Regions from separate parts of the Synechococcus sp. R3-13 genome, predicted to be linked through region 1. Evidence: predicted binding sites of a transcription regulator. Region 1 holds the regulator's gene; the other holds the start of a gene.

Region 1 (8,737 bases):
ATCCTCGTCGGTGAGGTTGCGCAGACGGGGATACTCACTGGTGAGCTGGGTGTTGGGGTGATACTCCAACAGAGACTCCACCCCGTCATAGGTGACCGGATTCTTGATGTAGTCCACGATTGCCAGCACATTATCCCGTGGGGGAGTTGCCCCCTCCAGATCCGAAAGCTTCAAGCTTACGTCTGGGTTGGGATAGGTCTGACCGCCCACATGGCACTGGGCGCACGCGGTGTTGAATAACTTCTTCCCTTTGGCCAACTGGGCCTCGGTAAAGGTAATGGACTCGGTTGGCGACAGAGCCACCGCAGGAATATCCTTAGCTGCAAACACTGGAGCCAGACCCCAGCCAAACCCAGCCATCAACACAGCCAACAGCAGGACAAGCAACCGACGACGCGCTGGCACAAACACCTTCTGAACAGAAAAAGCTTTGCTAAACATGGTTCTCCGTAGATCAGTCTAGAAAGAGGAGAGGTGGGCTCCACTCCAGCCGCAAACCCGACAACAGGATCAAGAATAGACCATCAAGAGATCATTTGCAGATGGGATCCGAGATGGTTTCCCAATCGGTTCCATTTGCCTTTGGTGTTAAGTTTGATTACGGAGCTGTGGCCTGTTGGGGGTCTGTTGGCCGGGAGCTGACTTGGCCACAGCCCGGTCGAGGTGGGGAGAACTGAGCAGGTAATATAGAGCTTGGCTTGCTTGCCCGGCAACCTCACAGCAGGAGAATACGGCAGACTCCGTTCCAGGTTTTTGCAGGATTGCCCCCATGTCCTCTGTCCGATTCCAGCCGTTGCGGGTGGCTTTCACCTGTGCGGATCCCAGTCAGATCCAAATGCCTGTTGCCAATTTGCTGGCGGCTTTGCCGGCCTCACCGCTTCTGGCCTACACAGATCCGGAAGCAGCAGACTTGCGGGTAGAGCTGTTGCCCGATGCCATTTATCACTTTTACCGTCGGGGGGAAGAGGTGGCTCTGGCGGCCTTCCGGATCCCGGTGAAAAAGCTACAGGCCCTGCCTCGCAAGCTGGTGCGGCTGTTGGAGCACGTGGCTGCTTTTGGTAATCTTTTGAACCTGCAACCTGCCAGCGATGCGCTGAGCAGCATCTTGGAAGTGGAATTTCTCCAACTGGAAACCCCGGCCAGCAGCTCTGCCCCTGCCGAAGTGAGCCCCCTGCCGCGGGATCCCCAAGGGAAAGTGCAAATCCAAGCAGGCCGCAACCTGGCCATTGCCTTGAGAAACAGAGCCCCCACTCCAGTGCATGTTTATGTCACCGTCTTTGACGAGCGGCGGTACAGCGTGGATTTGGTTTACCCCTATCAACCAGATCTGCCTGCCCGTTTACGCCCCAACGAGAGCCTGCTGATTGGCTCTGGCCCCCGCTACTTGCTGCAGATGCAACTGCCAGAAGGAACAGACGTAGCGGTGGATCACTTCAAAATCTGGGTCAGCAGCACCAGCATGCAGCCAGGCATTATGGTGATGCCCCCTCTGGGGCAACGGCTGGAACCTCCCTCAGAAGATCCCTACGGGGCCGGATCCCGTCTAGATCGAGAGGTAAGGCTGGCCGTTCTGGGCAAGGCAGGCAGCACTCCCATGCCAGCTTTTGCCGAGGATCCCTGGTGGTGTATGGAGCAAGCCGTCAAGATTGTGGCCTGAGCCGATGCTCTTGGGGACTTTTTCAGACTTTCAGAGATGGCTTTTCAGGATCCCATCAAAGGTAGACTCAACCTCATCGACGCCAATCACTGACAGGTGATAGAGGGAAGATAGACTACTTCTTGTATCTTGACTAACATCAGTTAAAACTATGAAAGCTTGGCTTCCCTGAAGACCGAGTTCATGAGCGATTCCGGAGTATTTTTGTATTTTATCTTGGTACCCACCTGTCCTCGATTCCACCCAGTAGAATTTATCATTGATATGGAAGAAAAGATCCATCTCAAAATCGGCTCTATTCGATAAAGTAACTTGGGCATTCGCGACGTAAGAGAAACTGATCTTTTCGGTGTGAGCCTCAACAAGGCGGATCAGCGTGCCCCTAACATATCTTTCCAGCCAGTTCCCTGCCAGAAAATTCAGCGCCTGAGGCGACCTACTGGGTCTCGCTACCAAAAGGCATCTGGGCGCCTTAGAGTATCTGTACTCTTCCAAAAATGCGATGTCGTGTAACTCCTTAGCAACTTGGCAAGTTGAACTGACTACTTGTGGAGGTTCGTCTCTAAGGTTTAGGAAGAAAGAACTGCCGCTCTTCATGTTTGATTTAACCATTCCATAAAATCTCTTGATAAAAGAGTATCGGCTGCCCATAAAGGCGGCTATTTGATCTAGCTTTTCCTCTTTTTCTTCCGCAGCTATGCTTTTTATCTTTATGTTTTTTGAGTTTAAGAACGACTCTATCTTTGATATATCAACAGTAGCTGTCCCATCCTTGTCTCTTAGTACTTCGTCTGGTGTCTCAGGATCTGGTGCTTTACCAATGACCTGAGTAACCTGCTCATTCTGGGAGTCCTGATTTGCAGTTGGGCATATCCCGGATCCATGAGAACTTTGAATAGTAACCCGTAGTTGCCGATAAATATCTTTGGCCTCTTCCACTAGATTTTCCAGAATGGCTAGCTGATTGTTCAGTTGCTGGCCATGTTCGGCCAACTTTACAGATATAGCTTGTAGAAAGTCTCTGCCCCAGTCCTGTAGCAAGCTTTGCTGGCTGTCAGCAAGGCGAAATTTAAACTCTTCAAGGGTAGCTTGGACGGCCTGTAACTTTTCCTGTAACTTTTGAGAAATCTTGTCTACCAATCCTTCGCTCAACTTGATGAGTGCTTTGTCCGGGTTGTTGAGTTCTTGGCTGCGTTGGCTTAGCTGCGAAGATATATCTCTGATAATCTCTCGTTTCCAGATTTCCAGTTTAGGACTGGCCCCATACTGGCGAGCAACGTAAATGCCTACCGAGAAACCAACAGCTGCCCCAATCAATAAAACCAAAACTAAGTCCATCAGATACTCCTGTCCTCTGCTGCTGTTACTTTTCTTTCCAGTTAACTGGATTACCTGCTTGCCTCAACATGATAGGAGGAGATAGGTGAATTTTCAAGCAGATGGGGACCTGCCTCTGACCGAAGCTGGGCGCCGACAAGGGATCCCAGCCAGCCTTGCTGAAGAGCTTCTTGAGCAGGAGTCAGTTCAGGCAATACCTCCAACGTGTAGACATCGGGCCGAGGGGGATCCAACGGGATCCAAAAGTGTTTCAACTGGTCCGCTTGAAAAACGCTCAAACAAATGATCTGGTGGGGCTGATAGGCCGTCAAGCGTTCCGCCAAGTTGGCAGCGCTCACCCTGAACCCATCCAGGGCCACCAGCTCATCGCCGGCCCAGATGCCCGCTTTTTGCGCCGGGGATCCCATCTCTACTGCGCTGATGCGATTGCCCTCGCCGTTGAAATTGAGGCCCAGGTAGGGGGGAAGGTTGGGTCGGCTGAAGTGGGCTTTAAGGGTGAGGCCAAAGGGGTGTAGGTAAGTGTTGTAGTCTAGCTCTTCCGTGCCTTCCACATAGGCTGCGAAAAACCGGCCAAGATCGGCACCGGCTGCCCGCTCAAACGCCTCCCGCAAGTCTTGGTCGCTGTAGCCCTTCCCTGACCGACCAAAGCGCTGCCACAGATCCTGCAAAGCTGTATCCAGGGATCCCCGACCGCCGGAAAGGTGACGGATGTGCAGATCCAGCAGCCAACAGACCAAAGCCCCCTTTAAGTAATAAGAAACCTGGCTGTTGAGGGTGTTTTCGTGGGGGCGGTAGAGTTTGATCCAGGTATCGAAGCTGGACTCCCGCAGCGATTGCACGGCCCGGCCCGGAGTACGCTGCAAGCGGCCAATCTGTTCGGAAAGAATCTTCAAGAAATCGCCGGCACTGAGGATCCCTGCCCTCAATAAGATGACGTTTTCGTAATAGCTGGTCGCCCCCTCACAAAACCACAGACATTCCAGATAATTTTCTTGGTTGTAATCGATCTTTTCCAATGCCAGAGGACGCAGACGCTTGACATTCCAGGCATGAAACAACTCGTGGGCCATCAGAGCCAAAAACCGACGATAGGACTCCGGCTGATGCAGCTCTAGCCCAGAGTAAAGAAGGGTGGTGCTGTACTTGTGCTCAAGGCCACCAAATCCTCCCGGCGACAAATGCACGATAAACCAGTAACGGTCATAGGGTAGCCCACCAAAAAATGCGGCTGTGGTTTCGACAATGGCCTTGGCATCGGCAACGGCCCGATCGACATCTAGAGTGCCTGACCCCCAAACCACAAGGTAATGCGGGATCCCTTCCACCTCAAACGATTGCACTCGATGTGGACCCACCTCCACCGGGCTATCCACCAGCTCGTCGTAGTCTTCCGCCACAAAAGACTGGCCGGAAGTGGGATCCTCAGAAGGAGAGGTCAAGGGCCGCAAACTGGTGGCGATGTGCCAATCCGGCTTGGGGGGGATCACCGTCAAAGTGTAGGGTTCCCGCTCGCGACCGGGCACGTAGAGGAAGAGCGCTGCCCCGTTGAAATAGGCGTGGGTCAAATCCAGATGGTTCGTGCGCACCGTCAGCTCATAGGCATAGACCCGATAGCACACCTTCACAGCAGAAGAACCCGGCGGATCGATTTGCCAGGTATTCTTATCCACCTTCCGCCAGGCCAAAGGGATCCCTTGCTCAGTTGCCGCCTGAAACTCCTGCACGTGACGGGCATATTCCCGCACCAGGTAGGATCCCGGCGTCCACACCGGCAGCCGCAGCCGCAAAGGCATCTTTGGCTCCACCTCTCGGAGCAGCAGCTCCACCTCCAGGAGGTGATTGGCCGGATCCGGCATCCGCACTGTGAAATGCTGGCGGCTCAGTTGAGAAGGTGCAGCAACGATAACCTCTGGGATCCCCATAGATAGATAGATAGAATGTTCCAACCCACTCCACTCTCTACCGCCAAGGGCCGACACAACCCCCAGCGACAATGGCTCTTATCCTAACCCCTGCTTTCGGTTGGGGATCCCTTTCTGGGGCAAAAACGAGACTTAAAAATGTAGCGCGTGCTACAAAGATACCTAGGCAGAACCTTCTACTTTAGGGTAAATCTTGGTATCCTCGTAGATTCTGAAGTCAATGGGTTGCAACCTAGCCTAATGCTTCTAGATTGATCTTAGTAGGTTGATCTTAGGTATAAACTGACCTTAAAAGGTTGATGAGTATGGCGGTGGCCGTAGCGGAAAAATCTCTGATCACAGCCTTCAAGCAATTGGGAGGCCCTCACCATCCTCCGGTTATCGAAACGTTCGAGCGCGGGAAGACCATTTTTTTTCCAGGGGATCCGGCGGAGCGGGTTTACTTTTTGGTAAAGGGAGCGGTTAAGCTCTCGCGGGTCTACGAAATGGGAGAGGAAATCACAGTTGCCCTCCTGCGCGAAAACAGCATCTTCGGCGTGCTCTCCTTTATCACGGGACAGCGCTCCGACCGCTTTTATCACTCGGTGGCTTTTACACCTACCGAGTTACTCTCTCTACCGATCGAGCAGGTGGAAAAATCCTTGCAGGAGAACGCCGAACTGGCCATGTTGCTGGTTAAAAGCCTGTCGTCTCGTATCTTGCAAACGGAGATGATGATCGAGACGCTGGCTCATCGCGACATGGGATCCCGTCTGGTCAGCTTTTTGTTGATTCTCTGTCGCGATTTCGGAGTGCCTGGCCCAGATGGGGTCACCATCGATCTCAAGCTGTCTCACCAGGCCATTGCCGAGGCCATTGGCTCAACCCGCGTCACCATCACCCGCCTGTTGGGAGAGCTGCGCAAGAAGAAGTACATCTCCATTCACAAGAAGAAGATCACCGTACACGACCCGATGCGGCTGAGCCATCGCTTTGCCTAGAAGGAAGAGGAGAACACCTCCTGAGTAGCACCCTGCCTAGGCAAACCCCGCTCGATGGTTGGTTGAAGCTCTGGCCGGCCTATGTTCAATCTACTGCTGCAGCCTTGAAGAATCTCTGTGCCCGAAGGACAGACTTAAAGTTTTCTGGAAGCTGACCGGATCGCGGGCAAGAATCTACTAGTCTATGGGGGGATCTGGCTTTGGCCAGAGCTATCTAGCCAATTGCTGAGGTGTAACTGTGGAAACGGCCATCGAGTGGATTACCGCCCATGAGATCCTCGACTCGCGAGGACGCCCCACCTTAGAGGCCCTGGTGGGTCTAGCCAATGGAGCAACGGGCTTGGCGCAGGTTCCCAGCGGTGCTTCGACCGGTACCTTCGAGGCCCACGAGCTGCGGGACGGGGATCCCAAACGCTACGGCGGTAAGGGTGTGCTGAGGGCGGTGGAAAACATCCTTGGCCCCATCCAGTCGGAGCTGCAGGGAGAAGATGCCCTCAACCAAGCCCGTATTGACCAGTTGCTGATCGACCTGGACGGCACCCCCAACAAGTCCCGCCTGGGGGCCAACGCTATTTTGGCAGTTTCTCTGGCGACAGCCAAAGCGGCTGCGGAAGCAGTGGGCTTGCCTCTTTACAAATACCTGGGGGAGCCCTTTGCCAACCTGCTGCCGGTGCCGCTGATGAACGTGCTCAACGGCGGCGCCCACGCCGACAACAACGTCGATATTCAAGAATTTATGCTTGTGCCCATTGGAGCGGCCAGCTTTCGCGAGGCGCTGCGCTACGGGGCTGAGGTGTTTGCGGTACTAAAACAAGTGCTGCAGCAGAAGGGGCTGTCCACCGGTGTGGGGGATGAAGGGGGGTTTGCTCCTGATCTCGACTCCAATGCGGCGGCTTTGGATCTGCTGATGACGGCTATTGAACAGGCAGGCTACAAACCGGGAGCAGATATCGCCTTGGCCTTGGATGTGGCCGCCAACGAGCTGCTGCAGGATGGGCAATATCACTTTGAGGGCAAAGCCCACAGCGCGGCTGAGATGGTGGCTTACTACCAGCAACTGCTGGCCAACTATCCCATCCTTTCCATTGAAGATGGGCTAGCGGAAGAAGACTGGGCCGGTTGGCAAGCCATGACCGCTCAACTGGGATCCCGGGTACAGCTGGTGGGAGATGACCTGTTTGTAACCAACCTGACCCGCCTGCAAAAGGGTATCGACAGCGCCGCCGCCAACGCCATTTTGATCAAGCCCAACCAAATCGGCACCCTGACGGAGACCGTCTCGGCCATCCAATTGGCAGTTCAAGCCGGCTTTCGCACCATCATCAGCCACCGCTCTGGCGAGACGGAAGACACCACCATTGCCGACTTGGCGGTGGCCACCCGTGCCGGGCAGATCAAAACCGGATCCCTCTGCCGCAGCGAGCGCATTGCCAAGTACAACCAACTGCTGCGCATCGAAGACGAGCTGGGGGAAGCGGCAGTTTATGCCGGTCGGGTGGGCCTGGGTCCTAGAGCTCGCTAACTTCCCGTTCCGTCCCAGGGGATCCCTAGCACCTGCACCAAAAAGGCCCAGCGGTCGGCAGCTTCCTCAATCAGCTTGCTGGTGGGCTTGCCGGCCCCGTGCCCTGCCTTGGTGTCGATGCGGATGAGGATGGGCTGGGATCCCCCCTGGGCTGCCTGCAGGGCAGCGGCAAACTTGAAGCTGTGGGCGGGCACCACCCGGTCGTCGTGATCTGCGGTGGTGATCAGGGTGGCGGGGTAGGCGGTGCCGGGCTTGAGGTTGTGCAGGGGGGAGTAGGCGTAGAGGGCCTTGAATTCCTCCGGGTCTTCCGGGGATCCGTACTCGGAGATCCAGGCCCAGCCGATGGTGAACTTATGAAAGCGCAGCATGTCGAACACCCCCACGGCGGGGAGGGCTGCTGCAAAGAGATCCGGCCTTTGGGTCAGGCAGGCCCCCACCAAGAGGCCGCCGTTGCTGCCGCCGGCGATGGCCAACTTGGAGGGGTTGGTGTAGCCGTTGGCCATGAGCCACTCAGTCGCGGCAATGAAGTCGTCGAAGACCTTTTGCTTGTTGAGCTTGGTGCCCGCTTGGTGCCAGGCTTCCCCGTATTCGCCGCCGCCGCGCAAACTGGGCTGGGCGTAAACCCCTCCCATCTCCAGCCAGGCCACCAGGCCCACCGAAAAGCTGGGGGTCAGAGAGATGCCAAAGCCGCCGTAGCCGTACAGCAGGGTGGGGTGATCCCCTGTCCGCGCTAGGCCGCGGCGGTGGACAAGGAACATGGGGATGCGGGTGCCGTCTTGGCTGGCGTAGAACACCTGCTGCACCTCGTAGGCCTGGGGATCGAAATCCACCTGGGGCTGACGGAACAGGGTGCTGGTGCCGCTGGTGAAATCGTAGCGGTAGATGGTGGGTGGGGTGGTGAAGCTGGTGAAGGTGTAGAAGGTCTCGGTGTCGTAGCGCTTGCCGCCAAAGCCGCTGGCGGATCCCAGCCCGGGCAGCGGAATTTCCCCCAGGTAGCTACCGTCTAAAGCAAAGGTCTTGATCTGGGTGTGGGCGTCTTTGAGGTAGAAGGCCACAAACTGATTGTTGATCAAGCTAACCCCCTGCAGGGTCTCCTCCGCCTCAGGGATCACCTCCTGCACCCGGTCAGGCTGCTCCAAGTCGATGGCCACCAGTCGCCGCCGAGGAGCTTGGCAGTCCGTCAACAGCCAAAAGCGGGATCCGTCGTTGCCCACGAAGCTGTATTCGGCCTCAAACTCGCGGATGAGCTCTACTACAGGAGACTGGGGATCCCGCAGGTCTTTGTAGAAGATGAGATTCTTGGGATCCGTACCCCGCC
Region 2 (10,092 bases), on a different contig from region 1:
CAAGGCCATTGCTGCCCGCGTGCGGGAGATGGCTTCGCAGTAGGGTTTGGCGTCAAATGTTCTGATCCCAGGTTCCCCAAGAGAGAGCGGCTGGGGGCCTCAATACCCCAAAACCGGATCCACCACCCCTAGCAAGGGATCCCCGGCCCGGAAGCGCCGCACATTTTCTCGCACCCGCTTAGAGAGGGCTGGGACAATCATGGCATCGGTAAGAGCAGTGTGGGGGGTAATCAGGCAATTGGGCAGACTCCAAAGGGGATGCCCCTTTGGCAGGGGTTCAGGATCCGTAACATCCAAGGCAGCCCCGCGAATGACCCTCTGCTGCAGGGCGGCCACCAAGTCGGGGGTCACGATGTGTTTTCCTCGCGCCACATTCACCAACCAACACTGGGATCCCATCTGCTCCAACTCAGCTTGGGCGATGATCCCCTCAGTTTCCGGCGTGAGAGCCAAGGCCAAGATCACCACGTCTGCCTCTGCCAACACCGTTTGCCGTTCCGCGAGCGTCACCACCCGTGTGGCACCCGGCAAGGGATCCGCCTTGCGACGCACCACGTCGATGGAGCACTGAAAAGGCTGCAACAGCTTGATCAACTCTTGGGCGATGCCCCCGGCCCCGAAAATGACCACACGGCTACCCCAGAGGCTGGTACCGGAGCCCTCCTGCCAAGTTTGGGCCAAGGCGCGGATCTTCAAGTCGCGCAAGCCGGCCAAGGTCAGGGCCAAGGCATGTTCCGCCACTGGCTGGGCATAGACCCCCTTGCCACAAGTCCACACATAAGCGGGATCCAAGACTCCCGCCCGAACAAAGGGTTCCACCCCTGCCCAGGGCAGCTGCACCCAGCGGATCCCTTTCCCTTCCGCCAGACAACGCTTCAGGCCAGGCACATCAAAGGCATCGGCCCAGACCAAGGCTTCTGCTTCTGCCAGGGGCACAATTTCGCCGCCCCCCGCCAAAACAGCCTCTTTGAGCCAGGGGCGAAGATGGCCGGGTTCGACGGCAATGCGTTTGCCTTGGATGCCCATAGGAACCGTTGGATGAGGCTTTCCCCTTGCCAGGATACTGTCGGCAGAGCGAGAGATGGCATGCACGGGCAGCCGCAAAAACCGGTGATCGAGTGTTAAGGGATCCCAAAGGGATCCTGGGCCACTTCCATAGGATCGCTAGGGTGAAAATTAGGGCTGCTGTGTTGGCTCAATCCTTAAGTAGGTAGCATTCCCCAATGACCCTATCCGAACTGCTGATCTTGGTGACGCTGCTCTTTCCCGGGATCCTGTTGTCGCTCATTGTGATGGGAACCTTTGCCGCAGGGGGATAATCATCTCCCAATGACAATGGTGAAGCCCTAAAGACGTGAAGACATGTCCAAAACCAAGCTGAGCGCCTGGGTCATGGGCTGGGGGTTAGCCTGCACTGCTGCTCTCTTTTTGCCCAGCGTGGCTGCTCAAGCTCAGGTGACCCTCGGTGTGCAGCCGGTGCGGGTGGTGCAAGGGATCCCTTTGTACCAGAAGGAGGTTTGGGTTGGAGACAATCGGATCCCCGTTTCTATCGTGGTCATTTCTCTCGCAGCGGGCCAACTGCGGCCCATCTGGGCTGCACGCGCGGGGCTGGTGGGTTTGGGGGAGCTGTCTTCCTTTGGCCCCGAACAGGGAGCAGTAGCCGCCATTAACGGTGGGTTTTTCAACCGCAACACCCGTCAGCCGCTGGGGGCAATTCGTCGGGATGGCCGCTGGATCTCCAGCCCCATTTTGGGTCGTGGGGTCATCGCCTGGTCGGATGGGACGGCAGGGCAAGAAGGGGGATCCGTGCGCTTTGCCCGTTTGCGGATGCAAGCAGAGCTGCGCAATGCCATTGGGGATCAAATCCCAGTGGTGGGCATCAATACAGGATATATCCTGCCCGGCATCTCCCAGTTCACCCCCGACTGGGGATCCACCTACACCACCCAAACGGACGACGAAATGCTCGTGATGGTGCGGCAGGATCAGGTGCAAGAAATTCTGGTGGCGGGCCTGGCCGGCAGTTTGACGGTACAGATTCCCAGCGAGGGGTATGTATTGGCAGGGCGGGGGCTAGAAGGTGCCCTAGAAGCCCGCAAGCTGGTTCCCGGGGATCGCCTCAGCCTTCATCTGCGCTTGGATCCGCCCGAGCTGGAGGCCTATCCCCACATCCTAGGGGCAGGGCCGCTCTTGCTCTTGGATGGACAGGTGGTTTTGGATGCCCGATTGGAGGGATTTCAGCCTCTCTTTCGCCGGCAGCGAGCCGCCCGCAGTGCCATCGGCCAACTGGACAGCGGACATTTGCTGCTGGTTACCGCCGGCAATGCCCAGGAAAATCAAGGGCTCACCCTGCTGGAGATGGCACAGTTGATGCAGCAATTGGGCTGTCGCCATGCCCTGAACTTGGATGGGGGCAATGCTTCCACCTTGGTGCTGGGGGGAGAAGCCGTCAATTGGGAACACCGACACCCAGAAGCCAGCCCACCCAACAGTGAGACGGATCCCAGTCCCTCCCGGCGGCGTACACCCCGAGTTCACAATGGCCTAGGGTTTTTCCCAAGCCCAAGTCGGTGACAGAAAACTTTTGTGCCGGCGGGATAGAGTCTTTTCCCTTTGATCCAGGGATCGAGGGTGGGATCCCCGGACTTCCTGGCTGATTGGAGGAGGGGGCAGGTATTCTCCAGGATTGGATCTACCTTCTCAAGAAAAAGATCTCTCCCTCCGCCAGAGGAAGGACTCGGCTTTGATTGCGCAATGGGATCCCGGCAATCTCAGCACCCAAAGCCCCAGAGCTTTTTCAGGTCAATTTTAAGTGGGATCCAAACTGAACGCCCAATGCTCATTTCTCATAACAGAAATAGAGATTAAATTAAGTAGAAAACATTGGCCTTGAGACCGGTAAGAAAAATGATCAAAGAGGCGATCTCTTGAAGAAGACGACCTCAGAGTATAAAAGGCACGCAATTCTTTACGCTTCTGCTAAATCAGATGCTGGTTTTCAAAAAAGTATTGTCAATAATCCATTTTTTGACGAAGATGGTTGACGAATTTATATTTCTTCACTCTCGAGGTTAGAAATTAACTCCTTGGACTTTTGGTTACAATTCTCTCTACTACGAATGTTCGCTAATGTGTAGGCCTACCCGGCTCCCGACCAAATGTATAGTTATTTTAAAAATGACTATCTCTCCTGGTGGACAAGGCTTTTGGGGTAGGTTGACCCTTGCTCCTCTCTCGTGGGTGGGCTGCTGGTACTGGCATTCCTGTTTGTGAGAGTTAATCTTATTTGGAAGAAATTGATCTTTTTCTCAAATTTTTATAGAGCACCTCTATACTCAAGTGAGATAGCCCCACACACAAGCTTCTGGGCTAGGCCTGAAATTTTATTGAGATCCCCTGTCAAAGCTTTTCAGGTATTGCCTCTTGTGCCAAAAGGCTAGGATGGGCAAGGATTGTATTTTCTATTACTCTATTGGGGATGATTTGTATGCCAGCTAGAAGCAGAACCGACTCATTGACGGATACGCACAGGTGGTGTTTCATGGAATCCATAGCCGACGCTCTCCACCACTTGTAGGCCTTGTAACCTAGGGCCGTGTTCTCTAGCCTGCTCGCGAGATAGAACGTGGTTTGCACTGCCTCCCCAAATCCTATGCCTTCCTCCAAGGATGCCGCTCCTGTAGCCCGCGCCAAACAGCCTGCGGCTCAAGCCAGCCCTGCTGCCGGCGAGCTTTTCCTTCAGCAGAATGGATCCCTCTCCGCCCAGTTGGTTCCCCAGGGATCCCTGCAGCTTTACACCCACCCCAGCCGGGGCATGTTTACGCCCGTCATGGCTCAGGCGATGCGCTTGGCAGGCCAGGGAACGCGGGTGCTGATCGTGCAATTTCTCAAGGGTGGGATCAATCAGGGGCCCGAAAATCGTCTCTCCCTGGGCAGATCCTTGGAGTGGGTTCGTTGTCGCCTGCACCGGTGCATCGATACACCTCACCTAGAGCCTGAGGAGCGGGTGGCATTGGATGAGCTGTGGCAATTTACCCAGGAGGCTGTCAGGAGTGGCCGCTACGACTTGGTGGTGTTAGATGAGCTGAGCTTGGCTGTGAAGTTGGGCCTGATCCCAGAAGCGGAAGTGCTGAGCTTAATCGACCAACGCCCCATCTCCATGGACATGGTGATCACCGGGCCGGAGATGCCAGATTCGTTTCTGGAGCGGGCCGACTTGATCACGCAGCTGCGCCTACGTGGCATCCCAGGCCCAGGGCTGCGCACTGCCGATGGGAATGTTGCCTGTTCTCTGGATCCCCCTCAAGTCAGCGGCACAGGTGCTATGCCTACAGCAGCCCATGTTGCTCCGCACCGCTAGCGCAAACAGTTTCCGCTCCGAAAGACCTAGGCAACACGGGTCGCGTCAGGGGGGCGGAGTCCCAATAAGACTGGAGCTTGTCCACCAGATGTGCCATCACTCTCCAGGAAGCCGGCTGTAGCCATGTTGAAAAACGACCGCTGGATCTGTGAGCAAGCGCGGCGAGGGATGATTGAGCCCTTCTGTCCTGAGCTGGTGCGCGCTGTTGAGTCTCGGCCTGTTTTGAGTTACGGGCTGTCCTCCTATGGCTACGACATCCGCCTGTCGCCGGTGGAGTTCAAGATCTTTCGCCATGTGCCCGGCACGGTGGTGGATCCCAAGCGGTTTAACCCCAAGAATCTGGAAGCGGTGGAGCTGCACCACGACGAGATGGGGGATTACTTTATCATCCCGGCCCATTCCTATGGGTTGGGGGTGTCTTTGGAGCGGCTGCAAGTCCCGGATAACATTACCGTGATCTGCATTGGCAAATCTTCCTATGCCAGGGTGGGCCTGATTGCCAACCTGACGCCCGCTGAGGCGGGATGGCGGGGTTATCTCACCCTGGAGTTTTCCAACGCCTCCAGCGCCGACTGCCGTGTGTACGCTAACGAAGGGGTGGTCCAGCTTCTGTTTCTGGAAGGGGATCCCTGCCAAGTGACCTACGCCGACCGCGCCGGCAAGTATCAGGATCAGCCGCAGCAGGTGGTGGTGGCCAAGGTTTAGCTGCTTCCCTCAAAAGGGAGAGGGTTGGCGGGATCCGGTTGGCTATGCTGGATCCACGTAGAACCCCATCTTGATTCATCTCCATGCCTGACTCTTCTTCGCCTGCTGCCGCTCCCCCCGGTAAGGCTGAGCCTTTGGGCGATAGGGAGCCCAATCCGGATCTGCTCACAGCTTCCTACGACTACACCCTCCCTCCAGATCGGATTGCGCAAACGCCGGTGGAGCCCAGGGATCAGGCGCGGATGCTGGTGGTGTACCCGGATAGGCACGAGCATCGCCGCTTCTGCCATCTGCCCGACTACCTGCAGGAAGGGGATCTGCTGGTTCTCAACGATACCAAGGTGATCCCGGCCCGCCTGTTCGGGGCTAAGGAACCCTCTGGGGCGCGGGTCGAAGTGTTGCTGCTGGAGCCTTGCCTGGAAGGGATCCCTGCCGCTGCGCAACCTCTGCCGGATCAGGCGTGGAGCTGGCGGGTTTTGGTCAGGCCGGGCAAACGGGTGAAGGTGGGGGATCGGATTGGTTTTTGGAGCAAGCAGGGATCCCCCTCTGGGCTGAGGGCCACTGTTCTGGCTTTGGACCCGGAAACCGGCGGGCGAGTGGTGCAGTTTGAGTGGGAAGGGGCGCAACCTTTTGAGGAAATCCTGGAACAGGTGGGCCGGATCCCGCTTCCTCCCTACATCAAGGCTTCCGGATCCCCAGGCTCAGGACAAGTTCGCCCTGAAGACTACCAAACCCTCTGGGCCAAGCACCCCGGCTCGGTGGCTGCTCCCACGGCAGGGCTGCATTTTACCCAGGAGCTGCTGGAGCGGCTGGCCCAAAAAGGGATCCAAACCGCCTACATCACCCTGAACATCGGCCTGGGTACCTTCCGACCGGTGGAGGCGGAGCAGGTGACCGAACATCGTCTCCACAGCGAGTGGCTCAAGGTGCCGGCAACAACGGTAGCAGCCATCCAAAAAGCCCAAGCCCGCGGGGGGCGGGTGATCGCGGTGGGAACAACCGTGGTGCGCTCTTTGGAAACCGCGGCAGCCTCTGGCACCTTGCAGCCTTGGCAGGGGAAAAGCGATCTCTTCATCTACCCCGGCTACTCCTGGCGGGTGGTTCAGGGACTGGTCACCAATTTTCATCTGCCCCGCTCCAGCCTGATGATGCTGGTGGCTGCGCTGATCGGGCGGCAAAGGCTGCTGGCTCTCTACCAAGAGGCCATCAAGCAGGGATATCGCTTCTATTCCTTTGGGGATGGCATGCTCATCTTGCCCTAGGGCTGGGGCTGCTCTCCCTGGGATCCCTTGAAGGAACCGGCCTCCGCTTCTGCTTCAACTGGGGTCGAAGGACGGTTTTGCCCGCCGGCAAACCAGTTCCGGATGCGATCCCATTCCACCTGGTGGTAGCCGTCCACCGCCCAATTGGCCCGCCGCTGCAGCATGTGCAGAGGAAAGAAGGTGGCCAGAGCCAGCACCGGGATCCCTGCCGAACGGGCTGCCTGAATGCCAGAGTAGGTGGCTTCAATGCTCAAGCACGCCTGGGCAGGCAATTCCATCCGCTGCAAAAGCAGGCGGTGCAAGTGTCCTGGGGAAAGCATTGGGCCTGCATCATCCCCCGTCACTCGGTAGGATCCCCCATCGGTCAACCGCGTCAGGGCCGGGCAGCATGGCTGGAAGCGCTCTAGAAAAGCGGCCACCTCGGCTGCCGATTGGCCGCACAGCAGGCCGACCTTCAGTTGCAGCCGCTCCAGCGTCTCCAAAGTTTCCGCCAAACCGGGAATGAGAGGCAATTCCCTCTGCCCCTGCAAAGCCTGTCGGTAGTATAGGGCCTTGCGTTTCAGCAGCTCTTCCAGTTGTTTGGGGCTGAGCACCCGCCCCTGCTCCCCCCACAGAGCCGGCAGGCGCTCTCGATCCGGTCGGCCCAGGTATTGCAGCCGGTAAAGCTCCCGCTGCCCAGGGGATCCAGACTTGGGCCAGCACAGGTTCCAGGGGCGCAGGTTCTCTTCCACCAGCAGTTGGTTGATGGCCTGCAGGTGCAAGTTCTCGTCATCGGCCACCACCCCACTCCAGCTCAAGATCACCCCTTGCAGTCCCATAGGGGGGACATCACCCTCTGCTAACGACCGCAACCCAACTGCATCAAAGCAGATGGCTTGTCTATCCATTTTGAACGCGACGCTCGAACTCTTCCCGAGTGGTGTCCACCAATTGCACTGCCTCTGGATAGAGCTGAGGATGGTTTTGCTTCAGCCAACTGAGCACCCGCGCCAGTTGGGCTGCACACAGATCCAAATCCGCTTGAAAAATAACCGCCGCCGCCATGTGCTGAGCATATTCGGGCGGGTGACCCTGCTGCGCCAGCTCCGCTGTCAAAGCGGCCAAGGCCTGTTGGCGAACTGAGGGCAGTGAACTTTCGGGAGAAGACATAGGCCAAGCCCTTCAAGCGGGAGAGTAGCGGCGCAAGGCCAGCGTGACGTTGTGCCCACCAAATCCAAAGGCATTGACCAAAGCGGCCCCGACAGCCATCTGCCGCCCCTTGTGGGGTACAAAATCCAGCCCTTCGCACTCGGGATCGGGGTTGTCCAAGTTGAGGGTGGGAGGAACCCAGCCGTGGTGGATGGCCAAAGCTGTGGCCACCGTGGCAATGCCGCCCGCTCCCCCCAACAGGTGGCCGGTCATGGACTTGGTGGCGCTGATGGCCAAACGGGGGGCATGCTCGCCAAAGACCGACTTGATGGCCTGGACCTCGGCGATATCCCCTACAGGGGTGCTGGTGGCATGGGCATTGATGTGTTGCACATCCCCAGGCTGAAGCCCGGCATCTTTGAGGGCCAGCCGCATCGCCCGGGCCGCTCCCTCACCGCCGGGGGCAGGGTTGGTCATGTGGTGGGCATCGCAGGTGAGGCCATAGCCGACTATCTCCGCATAGATCTTGGCCCCGCGGGCGCGGGCGTGCTCCAACTCCTCCAGCACCAGGATCCCTGCTCCTTCCCCCATGACAAAGCCATCTCGATCCCGATCAAAGGGCCTACAGGCTTGCTCCGGGGTGTCGTTGCGGGTGGAAAGGGCCTTCATGGCACTGAACCCCGCCATGGACAAGGGGGTGACCGCCGCTTCCGTGCCACCTGTAATCGCCGCTTGCACCTCTCCCCTCTGGATGAGCCGAAAGGCATCGCCAATGGCGTTGGAGCCAGAGGCACAGGCCGTAACTGTGCAGGAATTGGGGCCTTTGGCGCCAAAATGAATGGCCAGGTGACCCGCAGCCATATTGGCGATCATCATGGGCACCATGAAGGGGCTACAGCGATCCGGCCCTTTCTGCAGATAGATGGTCTGCTGCTCTTCCAAGACGCGGATGCCGCCGATGCCGGTGCCCAAGATCACCCCCACTTGCTCGGCGTTGAGATCGGTGATGCGAAAGTCAGCGTCCTCCAAGGCTTGCCGGGTGGCCGCCATCGCCAGATGCACAAAGCGGTCGGTGCGCTTGACATCCTTGCGATCCAAGTAGTCGAGGGGATCAAATCCCTTCACCTCTCCGGCAATACGGCAGTCGTGGCGGGAGGCATCGAAATGGGTAATCGGCCCAATGCCGCAGCGCCCTGCCAGCAAGCTCTGCCAAAACTCGGCAGGAGAGTTGCCGATAGGGGTGACCGCACCCAGCCCCGTAATCACAACGCGGCGGGTTGGCCTGAGAGCAGTGGCGGGATCCAGAGTAGCCATCGTCCGGTGTTAGCCCAGGGGTATGGAGGCAGATTAGGCAGCTTTCTTCGAGAGGATGTAGTTAACAGCGTCTTGCACGGTGGCGATCCCCTCTGCATCTTCATCGGGGATCTCCAGGTCGAATTCCTCTTCAAAAGCCATGACCAGCTCCACCGTATCGAGGCTATCGGCCCCCAGGTCGTTCTGGAAATTGGCTTCCGGGGTCACTTTGTCGTCTTCCACGCCCAGTTGATCGGACACGATCTTACGAACACGGCTATAAACTTCGTCTGCGCTCATGCTTGGAATCCCAACTCTCGATTCAGCGTGTCTTGGCCGGGCCAACCAGCGGCCAATGAAGCAATCCCTATTGTATCGGACAATGGATCCCCTCTTGTGAGCAGCCTCACCTGCATTGGCTGCTGCGGCCAGGGTATGGGAATTGGGCGGCAGCCTTTTCGGTTGTGGGAAAGAAAAGCTAGTATAGTCCACTGCGTCTCTACCACTGGATTCTAAGGAGAACTTGCTTCCATGCCCCGCGCTTACGAAACGATGCTGATTGTGCGTCCTGATCTGTCAGATGAACCCCTCGAACAACTGCTCAGCAGTCAGGAGGCGATCCTGCGAGAGAACGGAGTAACCCACGTGGAGATTACCAATAGGGGCAAGCGCCGCTTTGCCGGGTTTGAGATGAAAAAGTTCAAGGAGGGTCTGTACATCCAGTTCAACTACGAAGCCGAACCCAATGCGGTGGCTGCCTGGGAGAAAAACCTGCGCATCAACGAGAGTGTGCTGCGCCACATGACTCTCCGCGTCGGCTAGGTTTGACGGCATCCTGGCCTGCGGGCATGATGGAAGTGCCCTGAGCTGCCCCTTATCCCTGGATGGCTCCGTTATGAACTCGATTGTGTTGATGGGCGAGGTTCTGTCTGAGCCAGAGCTGCGCTACACCCTTGATAACTTAGCTGTTGCGTCCTTGGTGATTGGCTTTCCCAGCTTGCGCCCGGATGAGCCGCCCTACCGGGTGCGCGTTTCCTCTTTTGGAGAACTGGCCAAAAGGGTGGTGGACACCTGCCATGTGGGCGACCAAATCACAGTGGAAGGCCAACTGCACATGAATGTGGTGGAGCGAGATGGGCGCAAGGAAAAGCTGGCCGAGATCACCGCGCGCCGTGTCCATCAGCTGGGATCCGCTCGCGTCCTCTCTCTGACGGGGATGGGTGAACCGGCGATTGTGGAATCCTCTGAGGGGGATGTGGTTTCCCCACCGGAGCCGGACGATCTCCCGTTCTAACGGTTGCGAGACTTGCCGGGATCCCCCATGTCTCAGGAACTTGCTGCGGG

The links. The regulator NtcA, encoded in region 1, controls nitrogen genes in cyanobacteria. The targets are predictions, from matches to a motif close to GTANCNNNNGNTAC.
Region 2: a site for NtcA is predicted at 3,455-3,468, ahead of NW856_RS03255 (cob(I)yrinic acid a,c-diamide adenosyltransferase). Genes of this name have one in related genera too.

What each region holds. Positions count from the first base shown of each region.
Region 1 is NZ_JANSIO010000173.1:788-9,524, reverse strand. It holds gene psbV (photosystem II cytochrome c-550) at 1-441, opposite strand, end outside; gene NW856_RS05335 (hypothetical protein) at 770-1,657, shown strand; gene NW856_RS05330 (hypothetical protein) at 1,688-2,995, opposite strand; gene NW856_RS05325 (M61 family metallopeptidase) at 3,046-4,941, opposite strand; gene ntcA (global nitrogen regulator NtcA) at 5,223-5,897, shown strand; gene eno (phosphopyruvate hydratase) at 6,136-7,419, shown strand; gene NW856_RS05310 (prolyl oligopeptidase family serine peptidase) at 7,416-8,737, opposite strand, start outside.
Region 2 is NZ_JANSIO010000095.1:751-10,842, reverse strand. It holds partial or broken gene NW856_RS03270 (isocitrate/isopropylmalate family dehydrogenase) at 1-43, shown strand, start outside; gene NW856_RS03265 (D-isomer specific 2-hydroxyacid dehydrogenase family protein) at 100-1,026, opposite strand; gene NW856_RS03260 (phosphodiester glycosidase family protein) at 1,363-2,574, shown strand; gene NW856_RS03255 (cob(I)yrinic acid a,c-diamide adenosyltransferase) at 3,653-4,360, shown strand; gene dcd (dCTP deaminase) at 4,484-5,065, shown strand; gene queA (tRNA preQ1(34) S-adenosylmethionine ribosyltransferase-isomerase QueA) at 5,149-6,327, shown strand; gene NW856_RS03240 (HAD family hydrolase) at 6,324-7,145, opposite strand; gene NW856_RS03235 (hypothetical protein) at 7,207-7,476, opposite strand; gene fabF (beta-ketoacyl-ACP synthase II) at 7,489-8,769, opposite strand; gene NW856_RS03225 (acyl carrier protein) at 8,803-9,048, opposite strand; gene rpsF (30S ribosomal protein S6) at 9,280-9,570, shown strand; gene NW856_RS03215 (single-stranded DNA-binding protein) at 9,644-10,042, shown strand; gene NW856_RS03210 (M14 family zinc carboxypeptidase) at 10,070-10,092, shown strand, end outside.